One region of the Actinoalloteichus caeruleus genome, then DNA from elsewhere that is predicted to be linked to it. Evidence: predicted binding sites of a transcription regulator. Region 1 holds the regulator's gene; the other holds the start of a gene.
What was found. The regulator LexA, encoded in region 1, represses DNA repair genes until DNA is damaged. The targets are predictions, from matches to a motif close to CGAACACGTGTTCG.
Positions count from the first base shown of each region.

Region 1 (3,405 bases):
TCCGAACCGACCGCTCCCCGGAAGTACTTGCTGGTGACGATGTTCACGGCGTTGACCGACCAGAAGTCGGGGAACTCGACGCCCCGCTGCTCGAAGTTGACCGACCCGTCCCGCCAGTTGGTCATGACCACGTCGCGGTGCTGCCAGTTCACGGCCTCGTAGGGGTGGACGCCCTCCGTGGTGTGCACTCGGCCCACCCGGAGCTTCGCTCCCGCCGACCGGGATCCGCCGGTGGTGGACTTCGCCTTGCCCCTGGCTCGTCCGGTGGCGCTCCCGACGGTTTCAGTCATGCCGCTCTCTCCTCGTCCTGCTGGTGTGGTTCGTCCGCCACTCGGGCGGTTCCGGTCGTGGTCAACCCGCGGTGGGGCTGCCCTCCGGGCAGCCGTCAGCCCCGTCACGTTGCCGGGTGTGGGTGTGGGCCGTCGTGGCCCCGAAGTCGGATCCGCTGACGCCCTCAGGGGGCCTCGGCTGGCTCCTCCCCGTCCGCCTGGACGGTCCGCAACTCGGCGATTTCCTTTTCGAAGTCCTCCACGGAGGAGAACGCCCGGTAGACGCTGGCGAAGCGCAGGTACGCGACCTCGTCGAGGTCCCGGAGTGGTCCCAGGATGGCCAGACCGACCTCGTGGCTGGCGATCTCGGCGGAGCCCGTGGACCGGACGACCTCCTCGACGCGGTGCGCGAGCTGTTGCAGCGCGTCCTCGTCCACCGGCCGTCCCTGGCAGGCGCGCTGGACGCCTCGGACGACCTTGTTCCGGCTGAACGGCTCCGTCACTCCGGAGCGTTTCACGACGGCGAGCACTGCTTCCTCAACCGTGGTGAACCGGCGACCACAGCCCGTGCACGACCTCCGACGCCGGATGGCCTGTCCCTCGTCGACCTCCCGCGAGTCGACGACGCGGGAGTCAGAGTGTCGACAGAACGGACACCGCACGATCCACCCCTTAACTCGGTACGCACTGGTGGGACCGGCATCGCCGCGCCCGGTGACCAGGATACTCGGGCATCGTTCACCAAGCTCACCCGAACCCCAATCTGTAGAGCGTTCCCGGCACTCCGACACTAGATGTTGGGGTCCAAACCTAGACACGCGGCCGAAGCGGGTGCAAGCAACGACACGGGTGAACCCCGACTTCGCCCTGACGGGTGGGCCCGACCTGGCCGTACGCCGCTCCGTCACGGCGCGCGCACCCCAGGTGACGTGCCACCCGCCCCCGCCCGAACCACCCCCTCCCCGAGCGGGCACCCCACCCGACACCCGGCCCGAGCGCGCGCCGAGCGCAGCCGCCCACGGGGCGATCGGAATGGGCGGACGAGGCGTGCGGTGGACGTCGAACAAGGAATTGCGACGCGTTCCGAACCGAACAGACGTTCGATTTCCTTCGTCCTTTCCGGCACTCGGGGAACCGGGGCGACGGGGGGACTCGCCCATTCGAACAGGTGTTTGATCTTCACGTATGTTCGCGTTACCGTGGACATCTCGACAGTCCCGGCGGAGTGGGGCGGACGACGGTCGGCGCGATGTCGATACCGCCACTCCCTCCGCGGCAGTCCCGGGTGATCCACGCGTGGACGGCACGATGATCACGGATCATCTGGTTGCGCGGGAATCACGACGGTGACCGGAGCCGAACGTCGTCACGACGTCGGTGCGACGAGGGCGACAGCCCAGGAGGACAGGAGATGGCACGCAGGACCGAGCCGGATCTGGGCCCCGACCGCGCGGCGGCCGTGTCCGAGGTGCCCTCGACGGGCGCCGCGTCCCCTCCGAACGGCGCGCTGACCAGCCGCCAACAACGGGTGCTCGACGTCATCAGGCAGTGGTTGGACGAGCACGGCTACCCACCCAGCATCCGGGAGATCGGAGAGGCGGTCGGTCTGACCTCCACCTCCTCGGTGGCGCACCAGCTGCGCACACTGGAGCGGAAGGGGTACCTGCGCCGGGATCCCAACCGGCCGCGCGCGGTCGGCGTGCTCCCGGTCGACGTGGTCGTGCCAGCCACGGAGGAGCCCACTACCTCGGCGCCCGCCTACGTACCCCTGCTGGGCCGCATCGCGGCGGGAGGTCCCATTCTCGCGGAGGAGGCGGTGGAGGACGTCTTCCCCCTCCCCAGGGAGATCGTCGGTGAGGGTTCCCTGTTCCTGCTCCGAGTCACGGGTGACTCGATGGTGGAGGCGGCGATCACCGACGGCGACTGGGTGGTGGTCCGGCAGCAGCCCGACGCCGAGAACGGCGACGTCGTCGCCGCGATGCTGGAGGGCGAGGCGACGGTCAAGACCTTCCGCCGGCGCGAGGACCACGTCTGGTTGATGCCGCACAACCCCGCCTTCGAACCGATCCTCGGTGATGACGCGACCATCCTCGGCAAGGTGGTGGCGGTCCTCCGCCGGCTCTGACCACCCCGCCGCCGCGCTGGGGAGGGAGGCGGGGCCGCACGTCGCCTCGGAAGGACGTGGGGGTGCCCTTCGGCTCCCGCCCCGGTCGCGGAGCTGGGACCGCCGCGCGGGGGGCCGCCACCACGACGGGCCGTGCCGAGCGAGGAGCGGCAGTGGCGGGAGCTGGCGCTGGCTGCGCCGGGAGTGCGGACCACCCACCCGCGCCGGTCCCCACGGCCCTCGTCCGCCCTCGGCCGGAGTTCGGCATGGCGACGGCGCCGCGGCCGGGTCACCACTCCCCGGCCAGGGTGTGGGCATCCCGCAGGAGGTGAGACCCCCGGACGCGCGGCACTGGGAACGGACGGGTCGGCTGGGGCGCCCTGTCCGTCCCGCTCCAGCGCCCCTCGGCCTCCCGCCCGGCCGCCCCGGGGTCTAGGTGGCCCGCCGCGAACGGCTCACGACCCAGGTCAGGAGCGCCGCGAGCAGGCCGGCGATCCCCAGGGCCTGCCAACCCGGCATCCCCTCGTCGTCAGCACTGAGGGCGGCGTCCTCCCCGTGGTCCCGCCCGGCTTCGCCGCGGTCCTCCTCCTCGGACGGGACCTCGCCGCTCGCCGTGGACCCCCGGGAACGTTCCGCCTCGGCGAGCAGCTCGACGGCGCCCGGGTAGGCCCGGATCGGCTGGTTCTCACCCTCCGAGGTCGAGAGCAAGGTGCCATCCGGCTCGAGGGCGACGGCCTCCCCCTGCGGCTCGTCCGGGATCGGGATGTTGACCGGTTCTCCGGCCAGGGCCTCCACCACGTCGCCGTCGGGGGCGCTGAACAGGTAGGCCTCGGTGTAGGTGCGCAGCGCGACCACGGTGCCGTCCGCGCTGACCGAGCCGCCCGTGACCGCCACCGACCCCACCATCTCCGGGATCGGCCCCCCTGGCGTGGTGGTGCTCCGAAACCGCACCGAGCCCACCTCCTCCAGGGGCACCGGCCCCGGGGTGCGCAGCGGCTCCGCCGGTCGGTACACGTAGGCGGTTCCGAAGAT
Region 1 is NZ_CP186005.1:1,340,841-1,344,245, reverse strand. Features, by position in the region: gene ACOJVX_RS06035 (vitamin B12-dependent ribonucleotide reductase) at 1-290, opposite strand, end outside; gene nrdR (transcriptional regulator NrdR) at 455-931, opposite strand; gene lexA (transcriptional repressor LexA) at 1,681-2,394, shown strand; gene ACOJVX_RS06020 (hypothetical protein) at 2,806-3,405, opposite strand, start outside.

Region 2 (3,405 bases), 380 kb from region 1:
TCCGCCGGAGCCGACGTCGAGGTCCGCCCAGTCATTCGCCCAGTCGTCCGTCACGTCACCGCCCCGTCGTCCTCACGTCGTCCCACCTGGCCACGCCTCACCGCTTGCGCCCCAGCAGCGCGAGGGACTTCCGCAGGATCCCGGAGGTGTCCCCGCCACCGTCGGTGGCCAGCACCTTCTCCACCGCCTGCTCCGCCTGCTTCGCCGTGAACCCGAGACCGACCAGGGCCTCGACCACGTGGGTGCGCCGCTGGCCGGCGTCCGGCGCCGCCGCCCCGTCCCCACCGCCGGCGGGAGCCACCGGGCCGAGCTTGTCCCGCAGCTCCACGACGAGGCGCTCCGCCCCCTTGCGGCCGATGCCGGGCACCTGGGTGAGGGTGGTCAGGTTGCCCTCGGACACCGCCGTGCGCAGCTGGTCCGGTTCCAGCACCGCCAGCATGGCCAGCGCGAGCCGGGGACCGACGCCGGAGACGGTCTGGAGCAGTTCGAAGAGCTCCTTGACCTCGTCGGTGGGGAACCCGTACAGCGTCCAGGAGTCCTCCCGGATGACGAGGCTGGTCACGAGCTCGACCTGTTCGCCACGTCGCAGCCCGGCCAGCGTGGTCGGGGTGGTGCGCACGGCGAGCCCGATCCCGGAGACCTCGACGACGGCGTGGTCGAGACCGACGGAGCGCACCGTTCCGCGTACCGAGGAGATCACCGGCTCATTCCTTCCTCCTGGCCGCCGCCAGCCTGGCCCGGTGGGCCTTGGCGAGCTGGGCCGCCTGGGCCTGGGCCTGGGCCAGCCGCGCGGACACCGGGCCCCGCCACAGGTGGCAGATCGCCAGTGCCAGGGCGTCGGCGGCGTCGGCCGGCCTGGGCACCTCGGTGAGCCGCAGGATGCGGGTGACCATGGCCCCGACCTGCTTCTTGTCCGCCCGACCGGAGCCGGTCACGGCGGCCTTGACCTCGCTGGGGGTGTGGAACACGACCGGGAGGGAACGGCGGGCCGCGGCGAGGGCGACGACGCCGCTGGCCTGCGCGGTGCCCATCACCGTGCGCACGTTGTGCTGGCTGAACACCCGCTCGACGGCGACGGTGTCGGGTCGGTGCGCGTCCAGCCACCGTTCGACGGCGTCGGACACGGCCAGCAGCCGCTCCGGGAGTTCCGCGTCGGCGGGCGTGCGCACCACGTCGACGGCCACGAAGCGCACGGCCCGGCCGTGGCCACCGTCGACGACACCGATCCCGCACCGGGTCAGGCCGGGATCGACGCCGAGCACCCGCACGCCTCGCCTCCCGCCGGTCGGCCCGCCCTCCGGTGCCGGTGGCCACCCGGCCACCGCCCGGCCTGGGGCGGACGAACATCAGTTCGAGCGATCAGGCTACCGGTTCGAGTGGATCACGCCGCGAGCGGCGCGCCCGCCCGCCTCCCACCGGCGGTCCGATCCGCCGCCGCCGTGCGAGGGGCTCGGAGGCCGGTTCCCCGGCGCCCGGAGCGGGCGCGGCTCACCCCGGTGGTTGGCAGCGGGGGCACCACAGGCTGGATCGTCCGGCGGTGCGGCTGTGCTCGAGGGTGGTGCCGCAGACCGGGCAGCTGGCGTCCGGTTGGTCCCGCAGCCCGGTCAACCAGCCCTTCTTGTCGGGAACCCGGCCGGCCTTGACCGCCTGCGGGAGCAGCCGCCGCAGCTGGCGGTGCAGCGTCCGCCGCTGGGAGGGGGTCAGGCGGGCCAGGCTGCGGTCCGGGTGGATGCCCGCGCGCCACAACATCTCGTCGGCGAGCAGGTTGCCGATACCGGCCAGGACGCCCTGGTCGATCAGGGCGGCCTTGACGGCACGTCGGGACGGGGGCAGGCGGGCGTCGAAGTCGCGGAAGTCGAGGGTGGCGGCGTCCGGCCCCTGGCCGGCGAGCAGCTCGTCGACGCCGCGCTCGTCCTCGGCCAGCCAGATGCCCTGGAGCTTGCGCTGGTCGCGGAAGCGCAGCTCACCCTCGTCGAGGACGATCCGCACCCGGTCGTGGCGGTGACCGCGTCGGCGGTCGGGAGGCGCCTGCCAGCGCAGCGACCCCGTCATCCCGAAGTGCAGCGCGAGGACGGGGCCGCCAGGCACCCGTCCGGCCCCTGCCACGCCGTCCCCGTCGGCGGGGGCGGGGGCGGGAACGGCCGGGTTCCCGTCGGCGGGCGCGGCGGGCCGGTCCTCGCCGGTCGGCGCGGCGTGGTCCTCGAAGCGCAGCAGCAGCCACTTGCCGTGCCGATCCGCCCGGGCGAACCGACGCCCGCGCAGGGCGGCGGCGAGCTCCTGGGGAGAGGCACCGTGCAGGATCGCGGCGTCGAACACGACGACATCCCGGACGGGCCGGCCCAGGGCGTGTTCCACGACGACGCGACGGAATCCCTCGACATCGGGCAGCTCAGGCATCGCAAGAAGGCTGCCACGTGCCGTGCCGGGTGTCGACACCGGCCGACCGGCACCGCCGGTGGCCGCCCGGGCAGGTGGCGCGCGTGCGCGGAGGTGAGGGGGCGGCGTTCCCGCGGGCGCACCCGGAGGGCACGGCCGGCCCGGGGGTGCCCGGAGCCGTCCGGGGTGCGGCGGGGCCCGTCAGGGACCGGTCTCCCCCGGCACCCAGCTCTCGGGGCGGCCGCTGTCGGTGAGCACCGGCTGGTACTGGGCGAACCCACCCGGCGCGTCCGGTTGCCACGGCCAGGACCCGTCCGGCGCGGCGACGATCATCTGGAGGGCGGGGAAGGTGCCCTTGCGGTTGAGCAGGAAGGCGTGCCCGAAGTACTCGGCGTAGAAGCCCCGGTGCACCCGTTCGAAGGTGACGGGCAGGTCCTTGAGGAACCGTTCGTAGCACCGGCCCGGGACGAAGTCCTCCCCCGCGCGGGCCCGCTCCGAGTACGTGCTGAGCACCGCGTGGGCGACCTTGGGCGGCAGGCCGATCACCACGACCTCCGGCATGCCGCAACTGCGGTAGACGCCGACGGTCTGGGCGAAGGGCGGCGCGTTCCGCTCCTCGGCGACGTGCACGATCGCGACGCCGTCCTCCTCGGCGGCGGTCCGCAGCCTCCGTCGGAGCTCCTGGTCATCGGCCACGAAACGCACCTCCGGGCGGGACGTCGCGCTACTTCTCCCGTCAGCGCGACCCTACGGGACGCCCCACCGGGGCTGGGAGGAAGCCCTCCGCGTCGCGGGGAGCCGTCACGACCTCCGGAGCGGGCCCGGTCCCGGACACCCGGGACCGGCCCGCCCTGGCCCGGTCGTCAGCCGACCTCGGCCATCACCTCGTCGGAGACGTCGAAGTTCGCGAAGACGTTCTGCACGTCGTCGCAGTCCTCCAGCGCGTCGATGAGGCGGAACACCTTGCGGGCGCCCTCGGCGTCCAGCGGCACCGTGGTGGAGGGCAGGAAGCTGGCGTCAGCCGAGTCG
Region 2 is NZ_CP186005.1:1,723,323-1,726,727, reverse strand. Features, by position in the region: gene ruvA (Holliday junction branch migration protein RuvA) at 98-700, opposite strand; gene ruvC (crossover junction endodeoxyribonuclease RuvC) at 705-1,268, opposite strand; gene ACOJVX_RS07770 (Fpg/Nei family DNA glycosylase) at 1,489-2,397, opposite strand; gene ACOJVX_RS07765 (DUF4262 domain-containing protein) at 2,578-3,072, opposite strand; gene ACOJVX_RS07760 (YebC/PmpR family DNA-binding transcriptional regulator) at 3,240-3,405, opposite strand, start outside.
Region 2: ruvC (crossover junction endodeoxyribonuclease RuvC) is a predicted target of LexA. The motif match lies at 1,341-1,354, and genes of this name have one in related genera.